Regions from separate parts of the Clostridium subterminale genome, predicted to be linked through region 2. Evidence: predicted binding sites of a transcription regulator. Region 2 holds the regulator's gene; the other holds the start of a gene.

Region 1 (16,212 bases), 510 kb from region 2:
TGTTTTTTAGATAATACTTCTTCTTTTCTTTCTATTGATAGGGTTTTCTTATCTAAAGTTTCCTCTTTTTGAAGAACCCTTCTTTCTAATCGCTGAATTTCATTTCTTCTTTCTCTGGATTCTTTATCAAAATCAGCTCTTAATCTATGAACTTCTTCTTTAGCTTCAAGGATTGCTTCTTTCTTTTTAGATTCTGCTTCTTTTTGCGCTTCACCTAAAATCTTTTTAGCGTCTTCCTCTGATTTAGATACGTTAGCTAAAGATATATTCTTTCTTGTATAAATAAAAACAAAAATAGCGACTAAACAAACAACTAGCGCAATAGCTATTATTAAAATAATTTGACTTGGTTCAGTCATTTTCCAACACCTCCTTTGCTTATTTTATGACATATATTAGCAGTAAAATGAAAGCTCGAAAAGGTGCATATTCTATTCAATTCCTTTTATATTAAACCAGTATTTGTATTCATTTTATATTACTTTAACATCATTGTCAAGGTTATTACTAAATACTACAAATTCTCTCAACCTAGCTCTTAGGCTTCACTTCAACCTTTTTAAAAAAATTTTTAATTAGAATATCACCTTTAATTTTTCTATAAAAATATCACACATCTTAATTATACATTTATTTATATATTTCATACATATTCTTTTAAATTTTAATTAAAAAAGATATATAAAGCTCAAAGTGTATATTTTAACTTAAAGCTTCATATATCTTTTTATTGTATATATAATTATATTTTATATCTATTTAATAGGATAATTTTAATTTTCTTCTACTTTATTCTCAAATTTTACTGCATTGTTACTTAACGGCAAAGAATACTTTTCTCTTATTTTATTTTCGATTTCATTAGCAATTTCTGGGTTTTCCTTAAAAAAGTTTTTAGCATTTTCTCTACCTTGACCCAGTCTTACGTCTCCGTATGCAAACCAAGCACCACTCTTTTGTACAATTTCTTCTTTAACACCAATATCTAATACATCTCCAACTCTAGATATTCCTTCACCATACATAATATCAAATTCTGCTTGTTTAAATGGTGGCGCAACTTTATTCTTAGTTAACTTAGCTCTAGTTCTATTTCCTAAGAAGGTTTCTCCTTGTTTAATAGTATCTATCTTTCTTACGTCAATTCTTACAGATGCATAGAATTTAAGAGCTCTTCCTCCTGGAGTTGTTTCTGGATTTCCAAACATAACTCCAACTTTTTCTCTCAATTGGTTTATAAATATAGTAGAGCATTTTGATTTGTTTATAGAACCAGTAAGTTTTCTTAAAGCTTGAGACATAAGTCTAGCTTGAAGACCTACATGGGCATCTCCCATTTCACCTTCAATTTCAGCCTTTGGAACTAAGGCAGCAACAGAGTCTATAACTACTATATCTATTGCACCGGATCTAACTAAAGCTTCGGTAATTTCAAGAGCCTGCTCTCCTGTATCTGGTTGAGATACTATTAAATTATCTATGTCTACACCTAATGCTTTTGCATAAACTGGATCAAGGGCATGTTCTGCATCTATGTACGCTGCACAACCACCGTTCTTTTGAGCCTCTGCAACTATATGTAAAGCTACAGTAGTTTTACCAGATGATTCTGGTCCAAATATCTCAATTATTCTTCCTCTAGGAACTCCACCAATTCCCAGTGCAATATCCAGGCCTAAACATCCTGTAGATATGCAGTCTATATTCAAAGTACTTTCTTCCCCTAATTTCATTATTGAGCCTTTACCAAATTGCTTTTCTATTTGACCCATAGCCGCTTCTAATGCTTTTAATTTATCGTTATTCATAAATTCCCCTTTAGGGTTCACATCCTTCCATTACGAACAATAGTTCTTATATGCTTATTATATATTATTTAATTTATCAGGTCAAGTGTTATAGTAAAGAGTTCCTTTAAATTTCTTTCAAGGAACTCTTTACCATTTTTGACATAGTTATAGAATTATAAACATTATTCATTAATATTTATAATATCTTTTCCTTTAACAAAATAATCCACTCCAGATATTATAGTAATAACAGCTGCTAGGTATATAGTAACTTGTGTTGTAATATTAAGCCATTCTGGATTATATACTAGAGACAATAGCCCCATTATAATAGCTATCATCTGAATTACAGTTTTCAGCTTTCCCCAATTACTTGCAGCTATTACCACTCCTTGTGAAGCAGCTAACGTCCTCAAGCCAGATACTATAAATTCCCTAGCAATTATTACAACTACTACCCAAGCTGCAATAATTCCTTTTTCAACTAAAAGTATTAAAGCACAGGTAACTAAAAGCTTGTCTGCTAGAGGATCCATGAATTTCCCAAAATTAGTTATCTGATTTCTGCTTCTCGCTATGTAGCCATCTAATTTATCTGTTACTGAAGCTACTATAAATATTGATAAAGCAATAATATTAGCTGTGGTGGTATTAACCATTGCACATATTAAGAATATAGGAACTAATATTATTCTTAATACCGTAAGCTTATTTGCAAGATTCATCATTAACATCTCCTACTCCTGAAATTTAACAATCTATAATCATTTTAGCTAAATAAAACTCAAATCTTATTGTAAAGAACTAAAAATAAATTCTTACTATTAGTAATTATAAATTATTTTATCTTATACAAATATTATACAATAAAATCTTAAAATTATTTAGTTTATTAATATTAATTTAACTTTAAAAAGTTGTCTCTCTATTATTAATTAATATTTTTATTATAAATATAAAAAACTAAAAATTATTTAGCGATTTCTCCTATTAAATCATACTCTAGTGCATCTTTTATTTTAACCTTAACAAAATCACCTATACTTAATTTATTAGATTTTACATAAACTTCTCCGTCAATTTCTGGAGCCATTTCATAACTTCTTCCACAATATGTTCCTTTTTCTTTACTTTCGATTAATACATCATAGGTGCTACCTATTTTATTTTTATTTATTTCTGTTGATATACTTTGCTGAGCCATCATTATGGAGTGAAGTCTTTCTTCTTTAACATCTTCTTCTATTTGACCTTCCATTTCTGCAGCCACAGTTCCTTCCTCTTGAGAATAAGTAAATACTCCTAGCTTATCAAACTTAGTCTCTCTCACAAAATTTAATAATTCTAAGAAGTTTTCTTCTGTTTCTCCTGGAAATCCTACTATAAGAGTAGTTCTTATAGTTATATTAGGAACTGTATCTCTAAGCTTTTTGATATTTTCAGTAATTATTTTCTTTCTGCCTTTTCTTTTCATTGATTTTAAAATATCATCACTAATATGTTGTATAGGAATATCTATATACTTACATACCTTATCATTTATAGCTATTTCATTTATAACTTCATCAGTTAACTCTTCTGCATAACAATAAAGAAGTCTTATCCATTTTATACTTTTTATTTTACCTAGTTCTCTTAAAAGTATGTGTAGAGTTTTTTCTCCATATATATCTACACCATAATTAGTAGTATCTTGTGCTACTATAATTAACTCCTTATACCCATTTAAAGCTAATTCCTTAGCTTCTTTAAGGATATCTTCCATATCTCTACTTCTATATTTTCCTCTTATTTTAGGAATTGCACAGTAGGCGCAAATATTGTTACACCCTTCAGATATTCTTATATAAGCAGTAGTTCCTCCTGTGGTAACCTGCCTTTTTCCTATATTTATATTAGTATCACTATAGGTTGTAATACAGCTCTTTTCTCCAGTTGCCATGGATTTTTCAATACATTCAAGTAACTTGTCATAATCATTTACACCTAAAATTATATCTAATTCTGGCATAAGTTCTAAAAGCTCACTACCATATCTTTGAGTTAAGCACCCAGTAGCTATTAGTACGCTACACTTATCTTTCTTGTACTTTGCCATTTCTAATATGGTATCTATAGATTCTTGCTTAGAAGTTTCTATAAATCCACAGGTGTTTACTAGTAATATATCTGCCTGTCTTTCATCTGCTACTGCTTCATACCTACTTTTTAAATTACTTATTATAATTTCTGCATCTATTCTATTCTTGTCACAACCTAAATTTATTACTCCAAATTTTAATTTTTCCACCTTTATCCTCCTATGTTATCTCTGTATTACTTAAGACCTCTTCTTTTGTAAAATCAATGAAAGTTTGGTTAACAAATTATCATCTAATGGTATCATCTCTTCCAAGAACCTGTCTTGGCTTACTTCCATTACGACCAGATATAATCCCTTCTGCTTCCATTTCATCTATAATTCTAGCCGCTCTATTATACCCTATTTTTAGTCTTCTCTGCAACAAGGATGTTGAAGCTTGCCCTTCTTCTAATACAACTTTAATAGCTTCGTCTAATAACTCATCGCAGTCTTCACCCCCCTTAGATTTAGATACACTATTTTCTATCTCATCCATAATTTCTTTTTTATACTCTAATTCCTTTAATCCATTACGAATAAATTCTACTACAGTCTCTACTTCTTCCTCAGACACAAAGGCACCTTGAATTCTAAGTGGCTTAGATTCTCCCACAGGATAATATAGCATATCCCCTTTACCTAGAAGCTTCTCAGCTCCTGAAGAATCTAGAATAGTTCTTGAGTCTATTTGACTTGAAACTGCAAAGGATATTCTAGATGGTATATTAGCTTTAATTACTCCTGTTATTACATCTACAGATGGCCTTTGTGTTGCTATTACTAGATGCATTCCTGCCGCCCTAGCCATTTGAGCAAGTCTACCTATATATTCCTCCACATCATTTGGACATACCATCATTAAGTCTGCCAACTCATCAATTATTATTACTATCCATGGAAGTTTTTCTTCTATTATTCCCTTTTCTACAAAATCGTTATATCCTTCAATATTTCTTACGTTATTATCTGCAAAGAGCTTATATCTTCTAGTCATTTCATTAACTGCCCAATTTAATGCTCCTGCAGCTTTTTTAGGCTCTGTAACTACTGGAATTAATAGGTGTGGTATTCCATTGTATATATTTAGTTCTACCACTTTAGGGTCTATTAAAAGTAATTTAACCTCTTGGGGTGTATATTTATATAATAAGCTTATTAAAAGAGTATTAATACATACACTTTTCCCTGATCCTGTAGCTCCTGCAATTAAAAGGTGAGGCATCTTAGTTAAATCTCCTACTACACAATTTCCTGCAATATCCTTTCCAAGGGCAAATGCCAAATTTTTCTTAGTAACAGCAAACTCTTCACTTTCTATTACTTCTCTCAAAAATACAGCTGATAACTCCTTATTAGGTACTTCTATACCCACTGCTGCCTTTCCTGGTATTGGCGCCTCTATTCTAACTCCTGAGGCTGCTAAATTTAGGGCTATGTCATCAGCTAGATTAACTATCTTACTAACCTTAACTCCAACATGAGGTTGTAATTCAAATCTAGTTACAGATGGTCCTTTTGTAACCTGTATTACCTTAGCTTCAACTCCAAAGCTTCCTAAAGTTTCTTGAAGTTTATTAGCACTATTAAGAAGCTCTTTTTTATCACCATTTTTTCCTATGCTATTTATATTTTTATGAAGTAGTTCTGGTGAAGGATGTTCATATGCATATATTTTATTTCCATCTCCAAAGGAAATGTCAATATCTACATCCTCTATGTTACTTTTATTTTCCTTTGCCTTATGAGGTTCTTCTACAATTGATTCCATTTTTCCTTCTAATTGATTATCTCCCTCATCAATCTTCATAAAATCTATGATTTTAATCTTTGATTCTTCACTACTTTTATTGTCTATAGTATTACCATCTGCAGATACATATTTCATAGGCTCATCTATTACAATATTCGTTGCTTTCAAATCCTTAGTCCTTTTTTTACTTTCTACTTTTTCAAATGTAAATAATTCTTTTATAGTAATATTATTAATTAGAACTAAAGATATTATATATAACGCAAATAAAACTATATAACTACCTATCTTTCCTAAAAGTAAACTTATAGGAACCGTAATTACTAAAGATATAATACCTCCATGAAGCACAGACTTAGATCTAAATTGATCTATAATAGCACTTGCCATATTTCCTTTTACATAGTAAGCAGGTAATACTATAAGTTCTACAAAAATCATGGTAGTAACTAAAAACATTAAAATTCCAACGGATTTTTTATTTACTTTAAAATATTTATCTATTTTTATATAGCTTATTCCCATATATAAAAGTACAAAAGGTAAAGCATAGGCACCTATTCCAAGCAATCCTATAAAAATTCTATTAATAAATACTCCCATTGATCCAGCCAAAGAGGTTGGATCCGAAAACATAGCTGATAACAAAGCTAAAAATATTAAAACGCCTAAGGTTATCAGTATAATTCCATTAAAATCAAAAATTCTATCTTTTTTAGCTATATTATCTTTTGAACTATTATTTTTAACAGTCTTCTTTTTACTACTGTTTTTCTTTTTTAAAGGTTCTTTTCCTCTAGCCATAGTATCTCCTCCAAAACTTTTCCTAAGATTCATGAAAATAATTTCCATTTATCCATCTCAATATATTGTACATTGAAATCCACCTACATTTCAAATTTTTTTATAAATAAAAAGTTGTCAACATACTTTTGCTGACAACTTAATGCTTAAAAGCTAATATTTTATCTGTTTATTTATTACTATTTTCTTCTGAAATTTCTCCCTGTTCTTTTGTTTCTCCTTGTTTTATTAACTCTTCTAATTTATCTAAAGCTTCTCTAATTCCACCTACTTCATCAATAAGTCCACATTCTACAGCTTGGTCGCCTATCAATATAGTTCCTATATCATTTAGTAACTCATCAGTTTGACTCATAAGATTTCTAAATTCATCTGAATTAATTTGAGAAGTCCTAACTACAAATTCAACTATTCGCTCCTGCATCTTTCTAAAGTATTCAAATGTTTGAGGCACTCCTATAACAAATCCATTCATTCTTACAGGATGAACTATCATTGTAGCTGAAGGAGTTATAAATGAATAATCTGATGCAGTAGCTAACGGAACTCCGATAGAATGTCCTCCACCTATTACTATGGATACTGTAGGCTTACTAAGACTAGTTATCATTTCTGCAATAGCTAATCCTGCTTCCACATCGCCTCCTGCCGTGTTTAATACTATAAGTATACCTTTTACATTATCATCTCTTTCAATAGCTATTAACTGGGGAATGATTAACTCATATTTAGTAGACTTAGTCTGGTTACCAGAAATATTATGACCTTCAACTTGACCTACTATAGGTATAACTTGAATCCTGTCATCAGCCTTAGCTACAGACATGACCCCTACTTCTTTAAGATTTGCAACTTCCTTACTTAGTCCTCTAGAGTTATCCTCTTCATTTTGTTCATCTTCATTTTCTTCATTTATTATAACTTTACTTTTATTATTCTTTTTGTGTTTAGTATCTTTGTCTTCCTTATATTTTTTATTTTTCTCTTCATTATCCATGGAAAAACACCTCCTAATGTTTCTTATTCTGTGCATTAAGAGGTGTTTATATACTATCCTAATTTAAATTCATTATGAAGTAAATTTATAGCATCTTTAACTTTACTACTTTCTACAAGACACCAAATAGTTGTATGAGAATCAGCTGTTTGAAGAATATCTACATTACCTTCTTCTAAAGCTTTTAGAATTCTAGACATAACTCCAGGTATTCCTCTCATTTTTGAACCTATTATAGATATTTTGCTACAATTTTCTGTGTACTGATAAGTAATTTCAAAGTTAGCTGCTATATTTTTGAACTTTTCTAAGTCTGCATCACTTATAGTGAATATTTTATCTTTAATGAATACGCTTATCAAATCAATACTTATTCCTTCTTTAGCTAAAATATGGAATATATTGTTGCAGTGTTCCTTTGACCCACCATTAACTCTTATTTGAACTCTATTACTCATATGAGTAATTCCAGTGATAATTCTTTCATTATCCTCCCCATAGGAAGAAATAGTTGTTCCTGCACAATTGCTAAGAGTATTTTTTATTACTAATGGAATATTATATTTTCTAGATATTTCAACTGCTCTAGGATGTATTACTTTAGCCCCTTGATCAGCAAATTGGAATACTTCGTCATAGCTTATACTCTCTATTAATGAGGCCTTAGAAACTATTCTTGGATCTGCTGTCATTATACCATCAACATCTGTATATATTTGAACTTCCTTTGCCTTTAATGCTGCTCCTAAAATTGCTGCTGTAACGTCACTTCCACCTCTTCCTATGGTAGTAATGCTACCTTCTTCACTTATACCTTGAAAACCTGCTACTACCGGTATTTTACCATCTTCTAATACCTTTAGTACACTCCTTGGATCAACATTTAAAATGGAGGCGTTATTGAAGTTATTATCAGTCTTTATACCTGCTTCTCCCCCCATAAGTGGAACTGCCTCTATGCCTTCTCTTAATAAATCATTACACATTACTACTGTACTTAAAGTTTCTCCACAAGACAAAAGTAAATCTAAGCCCCTTGGATTATTTATCTTAAATTCTTCACTAACTAAAGATAGTAATGTATCTGTTGCATAAGGAGAACCTTTTCTGCCCATAGCTGATACTACTACTACAGGTTTATACCTATCCTTTATAGCATTTTTAATCTTTTTTGCAACTAATCTTCTATTATCTTCACTAGATACTGATGTACCACCAAATTTCTGAACAACTATATCCATACTTACCTCCATGTTATATATGGGATTTTCTTAGTGTTTCCCCATCAACATCGATGATTATAGTTTTAGAACCTATCTTCTTTACGTAATCCCATGAAACTTCCAGCATTTCATTATTTCTAAAAAACATCTTACTAGACTTTCCATCTCCAAGTAATAGTAGCTTTAGTTCTCCATTCTCATTTATAACTATATCATTATTGCCTAGGACACTATACTTATCTCCATCATTAATATTTATAATTTCATATCGTTCCATCTCACTTAAATATCTATATTTTTCTTCCATCACATATCACCCCATACATAATTTTATAAATTACTATGATTAATATGTTTTCTATTACACATTTATGAGTAAATTAACGAAACTTAATACAATTATATTATACTTTATGAAATTATACACTAGTATGTTCTTATGTTTTACAGTAAAAATATTTCTATGTAGAGGAATTATTACCATAATAAACACCAATATAAAAAAAATAAAAAGGCATTTTACCTTTTTATTTTAACTTCTATCTACTCTTCAGTTTTAGACTCTTCACTATCTTTTAACGCATCTTTTCTAGAAAGATTTACTCTTCCTTGAGAATCGATTTCTGTTACTTTTACAAGTATTTCATCCCCAATAGCTACGATATCTTCTACTTTGTTTACTCTTTCGTTAGCTAATTTAGATATGTGTACTAAGCCTTCTTTACCTGGAAGTACTTCTACAAAAGCACCAAAAGCCATAATCTTAGTAACTTTACCTAAGTATATTTCGCCAACTTCAACTTCCTTAGTGATTTCTTTTATAATTCTTAATGCTTCATTAGCACTTTCACTATCAGTAGACATTATAACTATCTTACCATCATCATTAGTATCTATCTTAACCCCTGTATCTGCTATTATTTTCTTAATAGTTTTTCCACCAGGTCCTATAATATCTCTAATTTTGTCTGGTTTTATGTTTATAGTGTACATTCTTGGAGCATATTGAGATAACTCAGCTCTTGGCTCAGCTATGCATTCATTTATTTTATCTAAGATGAATAATCTAGCTGTTCTAGCATCTTCTATAGCTGTTCTTATGCAATACTTAGATAATCCTTTTATTTTTGTATCAACTTGAATTGAAGTTATTCCTTTTTCTGTACCAGCTACTTTAAAGTCCATATCTCCAAAGAAGTCTTCGATTCCTTGAATATCTGTAATTACAGCTTCTTCACTTAAATCTTCGCTAGTTATAAGTCCCATGGCAATTCCTGCTGCTGGTCTCTTTATTGGAACTCCGGCATCAAGTAATGCTAATGTACTTCCACATACACTTGCCTGAGATGTAGATCCATTAGAACTTAAAACTTCTGAAACAAGTCTTATAGCATATGGGAATTCTTCTATAGAAGGAATTAGTGGTTCTAATGCTCTTTCAGCTAAAGCACCGTGTCCTATTTCTCTTCTTCCTGGTCCTCTAAGTGGTTTTACTTCTCCAACACTGTATGCTGGGAAATTGTAGTGATGCATATATCTCTTGAAGTCTTCTTCTCCAATACCATCTATGATTTGAACATCACCTAGAGCTCCTAATGTAGCTACAGTCATTACTTGAGTTAATCCTCTTGTAAATAATCCTGTACCATGAGTTCTTGGAAGGAGTCCAGTTTCACAAGCTATAGATCTAATTTGATTAAATCCTCTTCCATCAGGTCTTCTCTTATCTCTAAGTAACATGTTTCTTACAATTTCCTTTTGAATATTGTAAACAACTTCTCCTATGTCACTTCCGCCCTCTGGATACTTTTCAGAAAACTCTTCATTTATTTTAGCCTTAATTTCACTTACTTTAAGATTTCTTTCATCCTTATCAGTGATATACATAGCTTCTTTTAACATATCAAAAGCAAAGTTTTTTACTTCACTTTGAATTTCTGCATCCACCTTGTATAGTACTGGCTCAGGTTTAACTTTTCCAAATTTAGCTCTAGCCTCTTCTTGGAATGCTATGATAGATTGACATTCATTAAATCCAAAGTCTATAGCTTCAATCATAGTTTCTTCTGGAATTTCATCTCCACCAGCTTCTATCATCATAACTCTTTCTTTAGTAGCACATACAGTTAATTGCATTGAACTTAATTCTCTTTCTTTGGATGTAGGGTTAACTACAAACTTTCCATCGATTAATCCAATTGATACTGTAGCTACAGCGTCAGTAAATGGTATGCTTGATAAAAGTAATGCTATTGAAGCAGCATTCATAGCTAATATTTCTGGAGAATTATCTTGATCAACAGATAATACTGTACAAACCACTTGAACATCATTTCTATATCCTTTTGGGAATAGAGGTCTTATAGGTCTATCTATAGCTCTACAATTTAGTATAGCTTTTTCTGACGGTCTTCCCTCTCTCTTTAAAAATCCTCCTGGAATTTTACCTACTGCATATAGTCTTTCTTCATATTCTACACTTAGTGGGAAAAAGTCTATTCCTTGTCTTGGTTCTTCAGATGCATTTACATTTACAAGGATTACAGTCTCTCCATAACTAATAAACATAGCACAATCAGATAACATTCCAATTTTGCCGATTTCTATCTTCATTTCTCTTCCTGCTACAGAAGTACTTAACGTATTTGTCATTTAATCTCCTCCTTTCGGTTATTAAAAATATATATATAGATATATACTTATTATTATCTTTTTTTTGCTATTTAATTAAAATAATAGAGCGGCTTTGCCGCTCTTAATTATTTTCTAATTCCTAATTTAGCAATTATAACACGGTATCTTTCGATATCTTGCTTCTTTAAGTAGCTTAAAAGTCCTTTTCTTTGTCCAACCATCATTAAAAGACCTCTTCTTGAGTGGTGGTCTTTTTTGTGAACTTTTAAATGCTCAGTTAATTCCTTAATTCTTTCTGTTAATAATGCTATTTGTACTTCTGGAGAACCAGTATCTCCTTCTGTTCTTGCAAATTGTTGCATTATTTCTTGTTTTCTTGCCTTTTCCATATTGTATGCACCTCCAATAGTTAAATCGCCATATGCCATGTACCCCGTTGGCATTCAGAATACATAGCATAAGGTTCATATGAAATTATATCAAACTAAATTTATTTTGTAAATAGAAAACTAATTAAATTATAAAAATTTGTAAAAATTAGTTAACTATAAATTTTATCTACATATAAAGAATAATCCTTACTATTTACATAATTTTTATCCTTAGATAGTTGATTCTTTAGTTCATCAATGGAACCAAACTTTTTTTCTTCTCTTATTTTTTCTATAAAATATAGTTTAATTTCTTCTCCATATATATTTTTATCAAATTCTAAAATATTAGTCTCAATACTTAATTTATTACCTTCTAGGGTAGGATTATACCCAATATTAGTTATGGCTTTATAAAAGCTATTTTTATACTCTACAATAGTTCCATAAACTCCACCCTTAGGTACTATAAACTTTTTATCATAATTTAAGTTTACAGTAGGAAATCCCATGGTTCTTCCTATTTGCTTTCCCTTAATTATATTTCCACTTAACATAAATGGTCTACCAAGAAACTTATTAGCTTTCTCTATATTCCCCTCTTGAAGATTATGCCTAATGGCAGAACTACTTACCACTTCTCCATCTGAAGTTATAGGTTCCACTACGAAAAGCTCATAGTCTAAGATTTCACTATATTTTTTAAAGATCTCTACATCACCTAAATTTTTATATCCAAAACGATAATTAAAACCAACTACTATACCTTTAGCATTATAATGCTTCTTTAAATTATTTATGAATTGTTCTGGTGAAATTGACATGAATTCCTTATTAAATTCTATAAAATTTAATATATTCACTTGAAGCTTTTCAAATAAAATAGTTTTCTCTTCATTGCTCATAATTAGTTTTGGACAAATCTCCTTATTAATCACAGATAAAGGATGATTTTTAAAGGTACATACCATAACTTTTATATCCTTTATGTTTTGAGTTAATTTAATCTTTTCTGCTAATTGCTTAGCACTATTAATTAATTCTCTATGACCACTATGTATACCATCAAAACTTCCCAGTACAATTATACTAGGTGTTTTAAGTATTTCATTAAAATTGTCTTCTATAATTTTCATAAATATATCCCCTAAAGAAAAAGTTTTATTAACTTAAATCCCGAATCGCTTTCTGAGCCAATTCCTATAAGTTTATTAGAATTGTTGTATACTGCATATTTGCAAAACTTTTCAATTCTATTTAAAAGAGTTCTATCATTTATAGTTACTCCATTTAATATTAGCCTTTCAAACTTTTCATTAACTACAAGTTTAGGAAACTTATTAAATACCTCATCTAAGGAAATAATATAATTATCTATATTTTCCTCTGTTAAGTCTTTTAGCTCCACGCTGCTTTCTATGTTAAAAGGACCTGTGGCTGTTCTCTCCAGTTCCCACATCATAGCTCCACAACCAAGTTCTTCACCTATATCATAGCATAAACTTCTTATATAAGTTCCTTTAGAACATCTAACCTTTATGTGAATTATAGGACTATCTATGGATAATATATCAATACTATGTATAGTAACTGTCCTTGGCTCCCTATAGACTTCTTTTCCTTCTCTAGCTAATTCGTAAAGTTTTTTTCCATTTTGTTTAAGGGCAGAATACATAGGTGGAACTTGAGCAATAGTTCCTACAAATTTATATATAGCCTTAGTGATTTCTTCTTCTGTAGAATCTACCCTACTTTCACGAAGTACTTTTCCTTCTCTATCGTAAGTATCTGTAACTACTCCCAATTTAACCTTTGCTATATATTCCTTCTCACCTTCCATGATAAAGTCTATAGCCTTAGTTGCTCTTCCTATACATACTGGAAGCACACCACAAGCTTCTGGATCTAAGGTACCGCCATGTCCAACTTTCTTCTCCTTAGCTAACTTTTTTATTTTTCTCACTACATCAAAGGAACTAATACCAAGTGGTTTATTTATATTTAAAACTCCAAAGGGTTTATTATTTTCTATCATATGATATCAACTCTTCTTCTAATATTTTGTATATTTTATCTTTTACATCAACCATGGAACCTTCACAAAAAAGACCAGAAGCTCTTTTATGACCTCCACCATTAAAGTTTTCTGCTACTTTACTAACGTCAACTATTTCTTTAGACCTTAAGCTTACTTTTATTCCGCCTTTACTTTCTTTAAATAAAGCTACTACTTCTACTCCACTTATCATGGTTCCAAAATGAATAACCTCGGAAGAATCCATGGACTCTAAACCCACTTCATGAAGCATAGCATCATTAATTTCCATAAATACAACTTTATTATTAAGATGTAATGTTAAAGTACTTATTACTTTTCCAAAAAATTTAACTTTATTAAATTCTTTATTTTCAAATACTTGTCTTTGAATTTTATTAAAGTTAACTCCAGTTTTAATAATTTCTCCTGCTATTTCATGTGTTCTACTTGTAGTATTGGAATGCTTAAAAGAACTTGTATCTGTTAAAATAGAAGTATAGATTGATTCACCTATCTCCTTAGTAATTTCTACTTTTAATTGATTTAATAGGTCATAAATTATTTCTCCAACTGCTGAAGAATTTATATCTACATAATTAAAATCACCATACTTTTCATTACTTAGATGGTGATCTATATTTACAAGCTTATATTGCCTATTCTCCACATCTAAATTAGCATTTATTCTCTTGAAATCTCCACAGTCTAGTACAATTATTAAATCTGTACCTTCCTTTACCTGTTGAATTAATCCTGTGATTTCCTTACCACAAGGTAAATACTCAAAAGTATCGGGAATTTCTTCCTTAGAAAGTATATATGCTTCTTTATTAAGTGCCCTCAGCCCTTGAAGTAGGGCTGTGGCACTTCCTAGAGAATCACCATCTGGTGATTGATGAAAAGTAATTCCTATACAATTACTTTTCTCTATGATATCTACTATATTCCTAGTTATCATTGGAATCATTCTCCTTTATCTTTCTAAATAAAGATTCCAAATGATTAGCTTTATCTAAAGTTGTATCTAACTCAATGATAACTTCTGGAACATGTCTTAACTTAACACTTTTTCCTATTTCTTTTCTTATAAAGCCTGTTGAGCTTTTAAGAATTTTAAATGCCTCTGTCTTTTGATCCTCTGTACCAAATATACTAACAAATACTTTAGCATAGCTTAAGTCTCTTGTTACTTCTACATCTGTTACACTTACCATAGCTGTAAGTCTAGGATCCTTTATTTTGTTTTGAATAGTGTTGCTAACATCTTTTTTTATTTCTTCATTAATTCTGCCGCCTCTATAGTTAGCCATGGAGATCACTCCTTCCTATTACAATTGTTTTGGTTTAATTTCTTCCATAATATAGCCTTCTATAATGTCTCCTTCTTTTATATCATTGAATTTTTCAATGCTAAGTCCACATTCATATCCAGCTGCTGCCTCTTTAACGTCATCTTTAAATCTCTTTAAAGATGCAAGAGTAGATTCTGTAATTACTATACCATCTCTCAATACTCTAACTTTACAGTTTCTTGCTATCTTTCCGTTAAGAACATAACATCCTGCTATAGTACCAACGTTAGAAATTTTATATACCTGTCTTGCTTCACAACGTCCAGTAATAACTTCCTTATACTCAGGTTCAAGCATACCAATCATTGCTGATTTAATATCATCTAATGCATCATAGATAATTCTATAAGTTTTAATTTCTACATTATCTCTTTCTGCAACTGCAATAGCATTATTATCTGGTCTTACGTTGAAACCTATAATAATAGCATTAGAAGCATAAGCTAGAGATACGTCTGTTTCAGTTATAGCTCCAACTGCTCCGTGGATAACTCTAACTTTTACGTTATCTGTAGAAAGTTTTTCTATGGATTGTTTAACAGCTTCTGCTGAACCTTGAACATCAGCCTTAACTATTACACTTAATTCCTTAACCTTACCTTCTTGGATTTGGTTATATAGGTTTTCCATAGATACCCTATTAGATGTTTGGAAATGATCTTGTCTAATCTTTTCTTTTCTTGACTCTGCCATTATTCTAGCTGTCTTCTCATCTCTAACAACAGTAAATCTGTCTCCTGCTGCTGGAACTTCTGAAAGTCCTAATATTTCTACTGGCATAGACGGGCCAGCTTCTTTTGTATTTTTTCCTTTATCATCAATCATTGCTCTGATTCTACCATACGTAGTTCCAACTATTATAGAATCTCCTGATTTTAAAGTTCCATTTTGAACTAGTATACTAGCTACAGGTCCTCTACCTTTATCTAATTTAGCTTCTATAACTGTTCCTTTAGCTCTTCTGTTAGCATCAGCTTTTAATTCTAACATTTCAGCATTTATTGTAATCATTTCAAGCAGATTATCTAAACCTTCCTTAGTGTGAGCAGATACTGGTACACATATAGTATCCCCACCCCAATCTTCAGCTACTAATCCATATTCTGTTAACTCTTGTTTAACTCTATCTGG
Region 2 (16,212 bases):
AAGGCAAATAGTTTTATATCTAATGATACTACCTTAGATCTTCAAGATAATAGACTTATGTTAATTACTGGTCCTAATATGGCTGGTAAGTCTACATATATGAGACAGGTGGCATTAATTACACTATTAGCTCAAATGGGAAGTTTTGTTCCTGCTAAAGAAGCAAATGTTTCTATTTGTGATAAAATATTTACTAGAATAGGAGCTTCTGACGATTTAGCTGGTGGTAAGAGTACCTTCATGGTAGAAATGTGGGAAGTATCAAATATTCTTAATAATGCTACCAATAAGAGTTTAGTACTTCTTGATGAAGTTGGTAGAGGTACTAGTACTTACGATGGACTCAGCATTGCTTGGGCAGTTATAGAGTATATATGTGAAAATTCAAATATTAAGTGTAAAACTCTATTTGCTACTCATTATCATGAGTTGACTAAGCTAGAAGGTGAAATTCCGGGAGTAAAAAACTACTCTATTTCAGCAAAAAAAGTAGATAATAATATTATATTCTTACGTAAAATTATAAAGGGTGGAGCAGATGAATCTTATGGTATAGAGGTTGCTAAGTTAGCAGGGTTACCTTCAGCAGTAATTTCTAGAGCAAGAGAAATTTTAGAGACTTTAGAAGATGGCTCTTCAAAAGATATAATCAAAGAAGAAGCTAAAACTGTAATCTCATCTACAGATAAAGTAGAAAAAGAAATTTGTTTAACCCAGCAAATAGCCTTTGAAGATGTTGCTATGCAAAACCTAATTGAAGAAATTAAGTCTATAGATGTACTTAATCTTACACCTATGGATGGATTTAATAAATTATATGATATTATAAAAAAAGCTAAGAATATATAAAGGGATAAAATAATTATTTAAGGTGGGTGTATTATGAGAAGAATCAATTTATTATCTGAAAACACTGCCAATAAAATTGCAGCAGGAGAGGTTGTTGAAAGAGCTAGTTCTGTAGTTAAAGAATTAATGGAAAACAGCCTTGATGCTGACAGCAAAAATATAACTATTGAAATAGAAGACAGTGGAAATAAACTTATAAGAATCACAGATGATGGAAGTGGTATTCATCCTGAAGATATAAAAAAAGCTTTTATGCCCCATGGTACTAGTAAGATAAGTTCCGTAGAAGATATTTATGATATTCAATCTTTTGGATTTCGTGGAGAAGCTCTTGCTAGTATAGCTGCTGTTTCAAAGGTTAGACTAAAATCAAGGATGGAAGCTTTTGATTATGGTAGAGAGATTTATATTGAAGGTGGAAAAGTAATCTATGAGAAAGACATAGGTTGTAATTTGGGAACGGAAATTGAAGTTAAAGATCTATTCTTCAATACTCCAGCAAGACAAAAATTCTTAAAATCACCTCAAAGAGAAAAATCTATAATAAATGACTTAGTATTAAAGCTAGCCCTAGGAAATTATAAGACTTCCATTACATTAATTAATGATGGAAAGCAAACCCTCAGGACTTTTAGTGAAGATGAACTGGATAAGACCCTTAGAATTTTATACGGAAAAGAAGTATATGAAAATGTAATACCAATAGAAAATCATAGCGATATTTTATCTGTATATGGATTTATTGGAAAAGAGACTATTAGTAGGGGTAGCAGAAATAGACAAAGCATCTTTGTAAACAAGAGACTTATAAAAAGCTCTCTAATAACTGCAGCTGTAGAGAATGCATTTAAATCCTTTATTATGGTAAATAAATTTCCCTTCTTTGCTATATACATTGATATATTTCCAGAGTTTATAGATCCGAATGTACATCCAACTAAAAATGAAATTAAGTTTTTAGAGGAAAGAGTCTTATTTAAAACAATATTTGATGGGGTTCATAGTGCATTAAAAGAAAGCTTAAAGAAGAGTTTTATTATACCAGAAGAAATAGAAGATTCGTCTATGGTTCAAGAGGATAAATCATACATAAGTTATACTCATCCAGAACCTAGTCAAATGGGGTATTTAAATGATAATCAATATACTAATAAAGACAATAATTTAAATTATAATAAGGATTCTGCTTTTAATAAAGAAGTAAACTATAATGACAATCCTTCTTATATAAGAGAAATTCCTATAGAAAATCAAGTTGAACCTAAAGAATCTAACATATATTCTAGTAAGGAAATATCGAGAATACCTAAGTTTCCACCAATTAAACTCATAGGACAGTGTTTTAATAGTTATATAATTGGTGAATATTTAGATGAATTGTATTTAATTGATCAGCATGCTGCTCATGAGAAGATATTATTTGAACAGTATAGAAAAAATATAGGTAATCTTAATGTGGTAAGTCAGATTTTAGCTGTACCTATAATCATTCCATTAGCCTTTGATGAATATGCCATTTATAAAGATAATGAAGATATTTTTTCAAATGCAGGATTTGTAGTTGAAGGTTTTGGAGATAATGACGTGTTAGTGAGAGAAGTTCCCTTGCTTTTAGGGAAACCTCATATAAACAATTTATTCCATGATATGATAGATAATATAAAATCTATGGGTAGTGGTTTAGCAATAGATGTAAAATATGATAAAATAGCATCTATTGCTTGTAAAGCAGCTGTAAAAGCCAATGATAAGCTATCCGATGTAGAGATTTTATCACTCCTTGAAGAGTTAAGATATATAGATGAGCCATTTACTTGCCCTCATGGTAGGCCTACTATAATTAAATACTCATTAAAGGAAATAGAAAAAAGTTTTAAAAGAATTTAGTATGAAGGGGTTAAAGCTATGAAAGATTTATTTATATTAGCAGGACCTACTGGTATTGGTAAAACAAAGATCTCAATTGATATTGCCAAAGAACTTAATGGGGAAATAATATCTGCTGATTCCATGCAGATATATAAGAAGATGGATATTGGATCTGCTAAAATATCATCAGAGGAGATGAATGGTGTTAAGCATCATCTAATAGATTTTTTAGATCCTAGCGAAAGCTTCAGTGTAGCAGAGTTTAGTAACTTGGCAAAGGAAAGTATTGAAGAAATAAGTAGTGCAAATCATCTTCCAATGTTAGTAGGTGGAACTGGGCTTTATATTAATTCTCTTATTTATAATTATAGTTTTGCAGAAACTAATAAAGATGAAGCTTATCGTAAAGAATTAGAACAACTAGCCTTAGAAAAGGGAGTAGATTATGTTCATGAGATGTTAAAAGAGGTTGATGAAGTTAGTTATAATAAACTATATCCCAATGACCTTAAAAGGGTAATTAGAGCTTTAGAGGTATATAAGGTAACTGGAATACCTATATCTGAAGCAGCTAAAAATGATGAAATTTTTAATATACCTTATAAAGTTTATTACTATGTGTTAAATATGAATAGAGAAAAGCTTTATGAAAGAATTAATCATCGTGTTGACTTAATGATAGAAGCTGGTCTTTTAGAAGAGGTAATAAGGTTAGAAAAAGAAGGATATAATACAGATATGCAATCTATGAAGGGAATAGGTTATAAAGAACTATTACAATATCTTCATGGTGAAGTTTCTAAAGATAAGGCTATAGAAAATATAAAGCAATTTAGTAGAAATTATGCTAAACGTCAACTTACCTGGTTTAGAAAAGACCCAAGAGTTAAGTGGGTAGATAAGGACGATTTTTCTAATGACGAGGATATAGCAAAATTTATTATTAATGATTTTAAAGAGATAAAATATATAGACTAGATTAATTTTAAACATTATATAAGATATGGTGATAGCTATGAATATTAAGGAATTATTTGCTTAATATTCATAGCTATGTTAGTATTAGAATGTTATTTTATGTTTAAGGAGCGATTTTTTATGATAGAAAAAACTAAAAAGTTTTTAATAAATAACTTTAAAATAAATGAAGGGGTTTTTAAAGTATCAGAACAGGCCTTAAAGGATATTCAAGATCAATTTTCTATGATGGATGATATTCGCGAATATAATCAATTAAAAGTTCTTAATGCTTTGCAAGCTGAAAGAGTTAGTGATATGCATTTTACTAATTCCAGTGGATATGGTTATGGGGATGTTGGTAGAGATACTTTAGATAAGGTTTTTGCTAGAGTATTTAACACAGAAGCTGCCCTAGTGCGTCCACACTTTGTAAATGGAACTCATGCTATTGGATGTGCTTTATTTGGTAACTTACGCCCAGGAGATACAATGCTTAGTATATGTGGTTCACCTTATGATACTTTACATAACATTATAGGAATAACTAAGGATGTAAACATAGGATCTTTAAAGGAATATGGGGTAAACTATAATCAACTAGAGTTAACAAGTGCAGGTAAAGTTAATGTTGAGGAAGTACAAAGAGTTTTAAGAAAAGATTTAAGTATAAAGTTAGTACATATTCAAAGATCTACAGGATACGGTTGGAGAAATGCACTGTTAGTAGATGAAATAGGTGAAATAATAAAGGCAATTAAAGATATTAATCCAGAAGTAATTTGCTTTGTAGATAACTGTTATGGCGAATTTATAGATACTATTGAGCCAACAGATGTAGGAGCTGACCTTATAGCTGGATCTTTAATTAAAAACATTGGTGGAGGAATTGCTCCAACAGGTGGTTATATAGCAGGTAAAGAAGTCTATGTAACTCAAGCAGCTTATAGATTGACCATACCAGGGATAGGGGGAGAGTGTGGTTCTACCTTTGGCGTTATGAGAAGCTTATATCAAGGATTATTTTTAGCTCCCCATGTAGCTGTAGAAGCTGTAAAGACAGCTATATTCTGTTCAAGGGTAATGGAACTTCTAGGATTTGATGTATTGCCGAAATATGACACTAAGAGAAGTGATATCATACAAGCTGTTAAATTTAATGATAAGGATAAATTAATTCATTTTTGCAAGGGAATTCAAGCTGGTTCTCCAATAGATTCCTTTGTAGAGTGTGAACCTTGGGCTATGCCTGGCTATGAAGATGAAGTTATTATGGCTGCAGGTGCATTTATACAAGGTTCTTCAATAGAACTTTCTGCTGATGCTCCAATAAGAGAGCCATATATAGCATATCTTCAAGGTGGATTGACCTTTGATCATGGTAAAGTAGGAGTTTTAATGGCTATATCTAGAATATTATCTTAACTATGAGTTAAATTAATAGGTATATAATAAATCTATATTATTATATAAAAAAATATTAAGAAGCTATAATAGCTTCTTAATATTTTCTATAAATTCCTGAAAGTTTACCTAAGATTTTGCAATTATCTACAATTATTGGCTCCATAGTAGAGTTTTCTGGTTGTAATCTAATATGCCCATCTTCTTTAAAAAATCTTTTTATAGTGGCTTCATTTTCTATTAAAGCAACTATAATATCACCGTTAGAAGCAATAGAAGTTTTTTCTATTATAGCTAAGTCTTTATCATGTATTCCAGCTTCTATCATACTGTCTCCTTGGACTTTCAGTATAAATAATTCATTTGTACTGTTTACAAAATCAAGGGGTATAGTTAGATAATCTTCTATACTTTCTTGGGCAAGTATAGGTATTCCAGCTGTAACTTTACCTATAATAGGAATATCAATCATCTCTTTTTTATTATGAGGTTCTTGTAATAATTCTATTGCCCTTGGTTTAGTTGGGTCACGTCTTATTAATCCTTTTTTCTCAAGTCTAGTAAGATGACCATGAACTGTAGATGTTGAACTTAAATTTACAGCTTCACAAATTTCTCTAACTGAAGGTGGATACCCTTTAGTATTAACTTGATTTTTAATAAACTCATAAATTTCTGATTGTTTACCACTTTTAATATCAATCATGAAAACACCTCTCAATCTAGATAATTATACCATAATGAGTGAAGAATATCAAACTTTTGTTCCCATTAAGGAAGATTATTCTAGGAAATTTAAATAAAAACTGGAGATGAAAAAATGAAAAATTTTTTAGAACTAAATATAAATGCAGAAATAATAAAGGCGTTGGAGAAATTAAAAATAACTAAGCCAACTCCGATACAAGAATTATCAATTCCTAAAATATCAGCAAATATAGATGTTATAATGCAAAGCGAAACAGGTAGTGGTAAAACATTGGCTTACTTGTTACCTCTAATTGAAAGAATTAATTATGAAAAAAGAGAGAATCAATTTATAGTGTTAGTTCCTACTCATGAATTAGCCCTTCAAGTAAATGAAGTTTTAAATACTTTAGCAGATAAATCAGCTTTGGATATAAAATCTACTGTTATCATGGGAGATGTAAATATAAAAAGGCAGGTTGAAAAATTAAAGGATAAACCTCAATTTGTAATAGGGTCTCCTGGAAGAATACTAGAACTTATAAAAATGAAAAAAATAAGTGCTCATACAGTTAAAACTATAGTAATTGATGAGTGTGACAAACTTTTAGATAAAAATAATTTAAATATGGTGAAGGATGTTATAAAAACTACACTTAGAGATAGACAATTAGTAATGACTTCTGCAACTTTAACGGAGGAAGCTTTAAATATAGGCGAAAGTTTAATGAAATCTCATGAAATGATAAAGTGTAACAATGATACAACTATAAACCCTAACATAAACAATTTTTATATAGTTTGTGATAGAAGAGATAAAATACTTATCCTTAGAAAGTTAATGGCAAGTATAAAACCTAAAAAAGCCATTACTTTTATTAATAAAAGTGAAGAAATAGAAATATTAACTTCTAAGTTAAAATATCATGGATTAAATGTAGATGGAATACATGGTAGTTTTGTTAAAAATCAGAGGCAAAAAACCATGCTAGACTTTAAAGCAGAGCGTATAAATCTGTTAGTGTCTTCTGACTTATCAGCAAGGGGATTAGATATAGAAGATGTTACTCATATATTCAATGTAGACTTACCAGAAGATATGAATACCTATGTTCATAGAAGTGGTAGAACCGCTCGAGGAGATAAAAGTGGCACAGTTATATCTATTATTTCCCCTAAGGAGATAGCACAGTTAAAATCTTATAGTACAAAACTAAATTTTAATCTTACTGAAAAAACTATATCTCACGGAAATATAGAGGACGTCGCTGCTGTAGTAAAAAACTATAAAAAAAGTAATGCATCTTCAGCTAAAACATCAAAAACATCTAAGAAGTCATCTAAACCTAGGAAGAATATTGTTAATAAGGATAAAAGAGATAAAAGATAAGGTATAAGGTTAATATAAAGTGTACCTGATGCATATAATTTAATAGAGTTCTATCTAGGAGGATTTATGTCTAGACATTTTACAAATGCAATTTACTTAAGTGATGAAGTGGAGAATATTGTACGAACTTCTAAATTCCTAGGAAAGGGCAACAATGGAGTAGTATATAGAATTGATGATGAAAAAATTATAAAGATATTCAATGATAAAAAGGTTTGTGAAACGGAGTATATAATTCTTAAATCATCTATGCATCATCCATCCTTTCCTAAAGTTTTTGGCTATGGAGATTATTTTATTGTAAGAGAGTTTGTAGATGGTATAAGACTTGATAAATATCTAAATCATAACCCGTTAAATCAAAAACTGGTAAGAAGCCTAGTAGATTTAATAAATGATTTTAAAGAACTTGGGTATAAAAAGTTAGATATACGTTGTAAGGACTTATATGTACAAGAGGACTTTTCTATTAAAGTTATAGATCCAAAGGATAACTTTGACAGAGAGATGCCTTTTCCGAGGCATCTAATGAGAGGTATACTAAAGAGGGATAGTATAGGTGAATTTTTTTATTATCTACAAAAAATAGATAGTAATCTATACGAATCTTGGAGAAGCCAGTTTAAAGAATATCTAAAAAAATTAGCAGAAAAAGATAAAAAGCTCTAAGAGTAATCTTCTTAGAGCTTTTGTGTTTTAATAGCTAATTTTAATCAAAAATTAACTAATTATATGTTTTATTTTAAAAGATACAATGGTAAACTTATCTAGTAAAAACATATAAAAGGAGACGTTTCAAATGAGAAAAAGGACAATAGGAGCTTTGCTTATTACGGCAATAATTTCCCTTACATTAATAGGATGTAGTACCTCTAATAAATCTAATAAAGAGGAGGCGAATACTGAAGGTAATGATAATAAAGAAATATATCTTTCAAAGGAAACAGAGAAGAAGGAAACAGATAAAAATCCAGTGGCTACTATAGAAATGGAAGATGGCAAAGTTATTAAGTTAGAGCTTTATCCTGAAATAGCACCAAATACTGTTAGAAATTTTATAAGTCTTGCTAATAGTAAATTTTATGATGGTCTAATATTTCATAGAGTAATTTCAGGCTTTATGATTCAAGGTGGAGATCCAGAAGGTACTGGAATGGGTGGACCTGACTACTCCATATATGGGGAATTTGCCAATAACCAATTTGAAAATAATCTTTTACATACTAAAGGAGTTATATCAATGGCTAGATCGAACGATAAGAACTCTGCTGGTTCTCAATTCTTTATAATGCATGGTGATACTCCTAGTTTAGATGGAGACTATGCAGCATTTGGTAAGGTTATAGAAGGTATGAATGTAGTAGACTCTATAGCTCAAATAGAAACTGGTAGTAATGATAGGCCTAAGAAGGATATAAAAATTAAATCCATAACAGTAGATACCTTTGGAGTTACCTATAATGAACCTGTAAAATATACAAAATAATTTAAAAGAGCTTTCGCAAATTAGTGATATTTTTGCGAAAGCTCTTTTTTATATAAAATGTTGTTATTTCACATTAAATATACTGCTACCTCTTTTTGTAGCCTTTAATTTGGCTATGTATACATATTTTTAACAAATATTTTATCTACTTCCTCTTTTTTATTATTTAATTATTTCAATATAACTACCATTCGATATAATGTTAGTTATATTGAATGGTAGCTATAATAATTTGCGATATAAATATGCTTACATAATGTATACCTAGTGTAAACGCGGATAAAATGTTTGTTTACAAGGGTAAAATGATGTATACTTAAATCAAGGTGTAATTTAATAATTTTAAGGATGTGTAATTAATGGATTCAATTTTAAGTGTAAGGATAAGCGAGGAACTAAAAGAGAAATTTCAAAGTTTAGCTGAGGTAGAGGGGATAAATAATAAAGAATTCATGGATCTTATAATAAGGAACTACGAATTAAACAAAACTGCAACGGCTACAGACTTTATTAAAAGCGATGTAGAAGAGTTACAGAGCATAACAAAAAGAATTTTAGATATATACATAAATATGATAGAAAAGAACAAGGTTAAGAACTCGGAAGTTATTAATAGTTTTAAAGGGACCTTAGAGGAAGAGTCCAATAGAAGTGAAAAGTTAAAGGAAAATATGGAAAGTGTAAAAAAAGAGTTAGAGTCTTTAAATTCTCAGAATAAAGAACTTAAAGACTCCTTAAAGGAATGTAAAAATCTTTTAGAAAAAGAGAGAGAAGATACTAAGGGCTATAAAGAGCTAAACATAATGTTAAAAGAGAAGGTAAGTGAGCTAAATAGTTATAAAAATGAAGCAGAAAACTTAAGATCAATAAATCAGGACATGGATGCTAACTTAAAAACTCTTGAGAGGGAAAAGGATAGTTATATTAATAAATTAAATGAGCAATTAAAGCACAGTGCTACTTTGGAAGATCAAATAAATGATATTAAAAGTTCTTATGAGAATAAAATTGTAGAGATCACAGAAGAGTTTAGTAGAGAGTTAAGGTTAAAAGATGATGAAATAAGGATTTCTATACAAAAAGAATTACTACAAAAAGAGGAAGAGTACAGAAAAGAAATTTGGTCAATGAAATCTCAGTATGATGATAAAATTTCTAAATTAATGGATGATAAAGAACAATTACTGCTAAAAATGAGAGATGATATAAATAATAATAAATAATATATAAAAAAATGCTGAAGTATTTCTAATTTTTAAATTAGGCTCCAGCATTTTTATTATTTACCCTCTGTATAAGCATGTTCAAGTATATCTAAATATTCTGTGAAACTATCCTTATCCTCTTTAGAAACGTTTTCTAGGGAATAATCAAGAAACTTACATCTTTCCATAATTACTGCTTCTAATATGTTATTTCCCTTTTCTAAACCTTTAATCCTAACTATTCGTCTATCTTTTGAATCTCTAACTCTCTTAACAAGATCCTTACTTTCCATTCTATCTACTAAGTCAGTGATAGTACTAGGAGCTTGATAAAGTTTATTACTAAGTTCGCTAATTGTAACTTCATTATGATTTATGATAATTTGTAAGGCTTCAAATTGTGCAGGGGTAATATCATAATCTTCCAATATAGTTCTTCCTTTTTTCTTTATATAAAAGCATACTCTTCTTAATAGTTTCTCTATCCTTTCTATTTGTGGATCTTCGTAAATTTTCAAAAAATCACTCCTAAATTATATTATAAACAGCATAAGTGCTTATATACTCTTGCACTATTATACACTTTTTTTTGAATATAGTCAATAAATTACAGTTTATTGACTATATTCAATAAAAAACAACATCTTGAAATTTTAAATCAAGATGTTGTTTTTTATATATTTATTTTTAAATTAACTATGTAAGAATTTACTATTCTTGCATTTTAGCAATGCTATCAAGACATTCTTCACAGATGTTTTTACCTTTGTAGTTTTTAACATCTCTAGCATTACCGCAGAATAAACATGCTGGCTCATATTTTTTTAATATGATTTGATCTCTATCTACATAAATTTCTAAAGCATCTTTTATCTCGATATCTAAAGTTCTTCTTAATTCTATTGGGATTACTATTCTCCCTAATTCGTCTACTTTTCTTACTATTCCTGTTGATTTCATAATATTTTCCTCCTAATGTTTGTTATTTATTTTTTCATAAGTATAAATTGAATTATATATAACTATTATATATAATTATTATAATTTGTATACATTATTAAATTATCCAATTACAATTAAAATATACATTAATAGTTAATATATATCTATTATAACTTATTCTTTTAAATATTAACAGATATTTTTTTACTTTGTCAAATTTTACAAATGAAATGATTTATCTATAGTTTGTAAATTGTACATCTATACCATAATCTTTAGATTTTAAAAGTTGCATTGTTTCTTGTAAGTCATCTTTATTCTTCCCAGATATTCTTAATTGATCATCCATAATTTGAGGCTGAACCTTTATTTTGCTAGCCTTGATATCTGCCACCATAGCCTTAGCTTTCTCAGTAGAGATACCTTTTATTAATTTACAATTAACTTTAGCTGTTCCTAGTGAACCTGAATCGATTTTTCCAACCTCAAGAGCTTTGGAAGAGACACCTCTTTTAATAAATTTCCCTTTAAGTATATCGATTACAGTATCTAATTTAAACTCATCATCAGATATGAGTTTGACTTCATCTTTCAGTAAAGTTATTTCCGTCTTAGTACCTTTAAAGTCATATCTTTGTTTAATTTCCTTTAGTGCTTGATTAATAGCGTTATCAATTTCTTGCATATTAATTTCAGATACCACATCAAAGGAATATGAACTTGCCATACTTAGAACCTCCTTAAAATAATCTATATGTAAAAAACATATAAATATATAATAATTTATATGTTTAAAAATGTCTATATAATTTTTGAAAAATTTAAGTTAATTTTTTGGTTGAAGTTTTTTAATAGTTTTGTTAAAATGATTTAATGATTTAATATAGATAAAATGGGAAGTGATGATAATGAAATATTGTATTTTTGATGAAAAGAAAGTATGTAATGATTGCGGTGAGTGCAATGTATGTGAATATAATAGAGATAAGATCTGTGATAATTGCGGTAAATGTCTAGAGATTGAGGGATATGATGTCAAGGCTATAAAAATAGATGAGGTATTTGAGAAGAATAAAGAGGAAGAAATTAAAATTGATCTAGAAGATTTTAGTGATTTCGATACAGTTGAAGATGAGGATAGTTTTGCAGAAGAGGGTGTAGTTTCGTTGGAAGAGGATGAAATGCCATATATAGATGCTCTCGATGATGAATCCAATTGGGATTATATATCTGATATAGAAGGCATGGATGAGATTATGGAAGAAACAGATACAGATGGACTGCTACATGAAGAATATCCAGGTTTATATGTAGTAAGCAATAAAAGATAGCTACACAAAACTATTATATATGATATAATAGTTTTATAATATTTTACTACGGAGGTACAAAAGAATGAGCATTACTATTCTTAATTAATTTTATATGCATAACAAAATAAGTATTTATTACACTTTAAATATAGTTTTATGTTTTTTTGTTGTGCAATTAATTAGGCAGTGGTAATCTATTCTTTAAATTCTAATCATATAATAAGTATAAGACTGTTTTGATAGGTAAAGGTATGTAACCATAGTTTACTATAATTAATTTATTTTAATAGTTTCTATTTACCCTGAACCAGTTTATATTGTATGAATTACTAATAGAGTTGTAAGTTTGGTTTTAATTGCTTATTGTGATTAAAACCTTTTTGTTTTTTTAAAATAAAATACCACTATTGCCTTTTGATAGATTTATTAAAAGGAGTGTTATAATGGATAAGATAATCATTAAAAATATTTCTAAATCCTTTCAAAATCGCACAATTTTAAAAAATATAAGTTTTGAAATAGGAGATAATTCTAAGATAGGTCTTGTAGGAGAAAATGGCATAGGTAAAAGTACCTTAAAACAAATAATAACTAAGAAGATTTCCTACGATGAAGGAAGTATCAATTATATTCCTTCAAATATTCTTATCGGAATTATAGATGAAAACTTATATAATAATAATACTTTTTTAAGTGGTGGTGAAGCTACTAAAAAAGAAATTCTTAATATATTTCATAGTAATTATGACTTGTTTATACTAGATGAGCCTACAAATCATTTAGATTTAAGTGGTGTTCAATGGTTAGAAAGACTTATAAATTCTATAAATAAACCTATGATTATAATAAGTCACGATAGGTTTTTCTTGGATGAAGTTACAAATAAGACCTTTGTTTTAAGTAATAACGGAATAAAAACCTATGAAGGTAATTATTCTTCTTATGAAAAACAGCTATTGATGGAAAAGATAACTAATGAAAATTTATATAACAAACAACAACAGGAAATAAAGGCTTTGAAAGAAAATATTAGTCAAAGAAAACAATGGTTTAACAAAGCACACAAAATGGCGGGTACTAATGACCATTTAAGAGCATTAAGTAAAAAGCATGTTTCTATAATGAGATCAAAAGAAAAAAAGTTAGAAAAATTAAAAGAAGATGGAGTTGAAAGAATAAAGGATAATTCTTCAATTAAACTTATACTTAATAATACTAATAGTTTTAAAACAGCCATAAGAGTTGAAAACCTTAGTAAATCCTTTGATAAAAAGTTATTATTTAAAGATGGAAACTTTACTATAAATGGTGGTGATAAAGTCGGCATCATTGGTAATAATGGTAGTGGTAAGACTACATTACTAAATATTCTTCTAGGTAAAGATAAGAATTACAGTGGTGAGGTTTATTTAAACCAAAATATGAAGATGAGCAGTTTATCTCAATATCTAGAAGTCGTAAATGAAGAACTAACTATACTAGATTATTTATTATCCACCAATGAAACTAAAAATATAATTCGGTTATATTTAGGAAGTGTATTTATAAAAGGGGATAGAGTAAATACCTTAATTAAAAACTTAAGTATGGGCGAAAAATGTAGAGTAATATTTACTAAAATAATCATCGAAAATCCTGATTTAATAATTCTAGATGAACCAACTAATTATATGGATATCTTATCTAAAGAAAGTGTAAGTTTGCTTTTAAAAAGTTATTCTGGAACAGTTCTGGTAGTTTCTCATGATAGACATTTAATTTCTACTGTATGTAATAGAATTCTAAAAATAGAAAATAATAAAATTATTAATTTTACTGGGAATCAGGATGAAATAATAGAGTTTTTCACTTGTAATAGGACTAAAAATAGTAAGTCAAGGGTCAATAAAGACGAAATATTAATGCTTCAGTGTCGACTTTCTCAGCTAAGTGGTTTACTAGATGATGTTTCATTAGAAAAGGATGTTAAGTTAAAATATGAAAAAGAATTTTTGAATATTAGTAGGCGTATATCTGAATTGAGCGATAGAAAATATAAAAAGTAAAATAAAGAAGGATAGCAGCTATAGATTTAATAGTTGCTATCCTTCTTTATTTTACTCATCCCCCAAGGGGTGAGTTTTAATTGCTTCTCTTAGGGTTTCATCATCAACATGAATATATATTTGAGTAGTGCTTACATTTTCATGACCTAATATCTCCTGAAGAGTTTTAACATCTACACCACCATGCTTATGAAGTAGAGTTGCAGAGGTATGCCTTAATTTGTGAGGTGTGTATTTATCAGTATCGAGACCTGCTGCGCCTACATATTTTTTTATTATCCTCTCTACAGTACGTTTATTGATTCTTCTATATTTTCCACTTATAAATAGGGCTTCTTTATCTTCACTATGAACTTTATCTGCAATGTCATTTCTTACTGCAAGATATTTATTTATAGCCTTAATAGATGCTTTATTAAGGTATATAGTTCTTTCTTTATTTCCTTTACCAATGACAGTAAGGGTATCACCTTTAATATTAGCAATATCAATGCTACAAAGCTCTGATAGTCTCACGCCACAATTTAAGAATAGGGTAATTATACATAAATCCCTAGGTGAATTTTTATCTCTATTATTAGCTACAGCTAATAAGTCTCTACTTTCATCTAAAGTTAAGTAAATGGGAGAGCGCTTTCCTATTTTAGGACTTTCTAAATCTAAAGTAGGGTCTGTAGGTATAAGTTTAGCCTTAGAACATAAATAGTGAAAAAAGGACTTTAGCGAGGCAACTTTTCTTGCCTTTGCATAGGTTCCATTTTCTCTCATATTCTCTAAAAAGGATAGATAGGTGTAAAAATCAACCAATTCTAAATTCTTAAGATAATCAGAAGATATGTCATCAATAGGAATATTTTCGAAGATAGCATCTTTTGATAATTTAACTTCATTATTATGTACTTTAAGAAATTTAAAGAATAAAGTTAGGTCATAAGCGTAGGCAACTAAAGTATTGCTAGAAACACCTTTAACAGAAGAAAGGTAACTTAAATAATCCTTTAGTATTTTGGGTAGAGAATTATCTTGCATATAATTTATTTTAGAATCCATAAAATCCATTCCCCTTTAATTTTTATAGCATAATGTCGCGAAACTTACATTTCACGACATTAATTATTCGATGAAGAGAGGTGAAAATCCTTTAATTTTTTAAAATTGTTGTACAATGACAAAAAAGTTATTGCATAATAATAGATTCTATTGTGACATAAAAGTATGTATGTTCCTTTTAAAATACGTTTATGCACACACTTATATGTCAATTTTCTTATTACTATATACTTTTTATTAAAGTAGGTTTAATAAAATAACGTTAAAACTTCAACTATTAAATTAAATTTTCGATTTCTCCATTTATTTCTACTACTCTCCCCTTTTATCTGAAATATTTAAGCGTTATAACACGTATTAAATTAAAACTAACTACATTTTTGATTTTCAATTACTATGTATTAGTACAACTTTATAGAAAATAAGGAGTGAGCATAGTGATTAAAAAATATTCATGTACACTCCTTATTGAAAAATTGATTTAAAACTTTATTCTTTCGAGCAACTTTTATTGCAAAAATTGCCTTTTCACAGTATGCTTTCATGGTTTCTTCATAGTAGAAGTCTATCATTAATGTCGCATCAAAAAGTCAACGTTATTTATGGTATGGCTCGCCTTATATGTGAGCTTTTCTCTAATTATTTTCTAACGTAATGTAACCATTCCACTATCTAAGTTGTAACCCATTTTCATTAAGATAATTAATAAAAAGTTCTTTTACCTTAGTAATCTCATCAATTTGTAAAGTTCTATCACTATCACCAATAATCATTCTAATAGTAGTACTCTTCATGTTATCTGGAACATTTTTTCCTGAATAAGTGTCTATATAATTAGTTTGTATTATTAATGGATGGATGAATTTATTCACCAGGGATTCTATATCATCATAAAGCGTATTCATTGGAGTTAATATACTAAAATCAAGATAAGTTTCAGGGTACTTTGAAATTGCTTCATATTTAATTGGATTTTTTTCTACAGTATTAAGAAGCTCCAAATTAATGTCTATTA

Evidence for each region. The regulator LexA, encoded in region 2, represses DNA repair genes until DNA is damaged. The targets are predictions, from matches to a motif close to CNAACANNTGTTNG.
Region 1: a site for LexA is predicted at 1,842-1,855, ahead of recA (recombinase RecA). Genes of this name have one in related genera too.

What each region holds. Positions count from the first base shown of each region.
Region 1 is NZ_BAAACI010000001.1:851,127-867,338, forward strand. It holds gene rny (ribonuclease Y) at 1-359, opposite strand, end outside; gene recA (recombinase RecA) at 774-1,808, opposite strand; gene pgsA (CDP-diacylglycerol--glycerol-3-phosphate 3-phosphatidyltransferase) at 1,973-2,515, opposite strand; gene rimO (30S ribosomal protein S12 methylthiotransferase RimO) at 2,761-4,080, opposite strand; gene ABDZ93_RS04360 (FtsK/SpoIIIE family DNA translocase) at 4,160-6,466, opposite strand; gene ABDZ93_RS04365 (ClpP family protease) at 6,636-7,463, opposite strand; gene dapG (aspartate kinase) at 7,517-8,704, opposite strand; gene ABDZ93_RS04375 (YlmC/YmxH family sporulation protein) at 8,718-8,993, opposite strand; gene ABDZ93_RS04380 (polyribonucleotide nucleotidyltransferase) at 9,230-11,338, opposite strand; gene rpsO (30S ribosomal protein S15) at 11,446-11,709, opposite strand; gene ABDZ93_RS04390 (bifunctional riboflavin kinase/FAD synthetase) at 11,862-12,827, opposite strand; gene truB (tRNA pseudouridine(55) synthase TruB) at 12,839-13,726, opposite strand; gene ABDZ93_RS04400 (DHH family phosphoesterase) at 13,713-14,687, opposite strand; gene rbfA (30S ribosome-binding factor RbfA) at 14,677-15,039, opposite strand; gene infB (translation initiation factor IF-2) at 15,058-16,212, opposite strand, start outside.
Region 2 is NZ_BAAACI010000001.1:336,821-353,032, reverse strand. It holds gene mutS (DNA mismatch repair protein MutS) at 1-849, shown strand, start outside; gene mutL (DNA mismatch repair endonuclease MutL) at 883-2,736, shown strand; gene miaA (tRNA (adenosine(37)-N6)-dimethylallyltransferase MiaA) at 2,755-3,696, shown strand; gene ABDZ93_RS01900 (methionine gamma-lyase family protein) at 3,817-5,100, shown strand; gene lexA (transcriptional repressor LexA) at 5,177-5,785, opposite strand; gene ABDZ93_RS01890 (DEAD/DEAH box helicase) at 5,900-7,156, shown strand; gene ABDZ93_RS01885 (protein kinase) at 7,223-7,825, shown strand; gene ABDZ93_RS01880 (peptidylprolyl isomerase) at 7,956-8,642, shown strand; gene ABDZ93_RS01875 (V-type ATP synthase subunit I domain-containing protein) at 9,002-9,865, shown strand; gene ABDZ93_RS01870 (MarR family winged helix-turn-helix transcriptional regulator) at 9,922-10,365, opposite strand; gene ABDZ93_RS01865 (AbrB/MazE/SpoVT family DNA-binding domain-containing protein) at 10,559-10,807, opposite strand; gene ABDZ93_RS01860 (YajQ family cyclic di-GMP-binding protein) at 11,025-11,516, opposite strand; gene ABDZ93_RS01855 (hypothetical protein) at 11,698-12,120, shown strand; gene ABDZ93_RS01850 (ABC-F family ATP-binding cassette domain-containing protein) at 12,546-14,147, shown strand; gene ABDZ93_RS01845 (tyrosine recombinase XerC) at 14,199-15,197, opposite strand; gene pheT (phenylalanine--tRNA ligase subunit beta) at 15,866-16,212, opposite strand, start outside.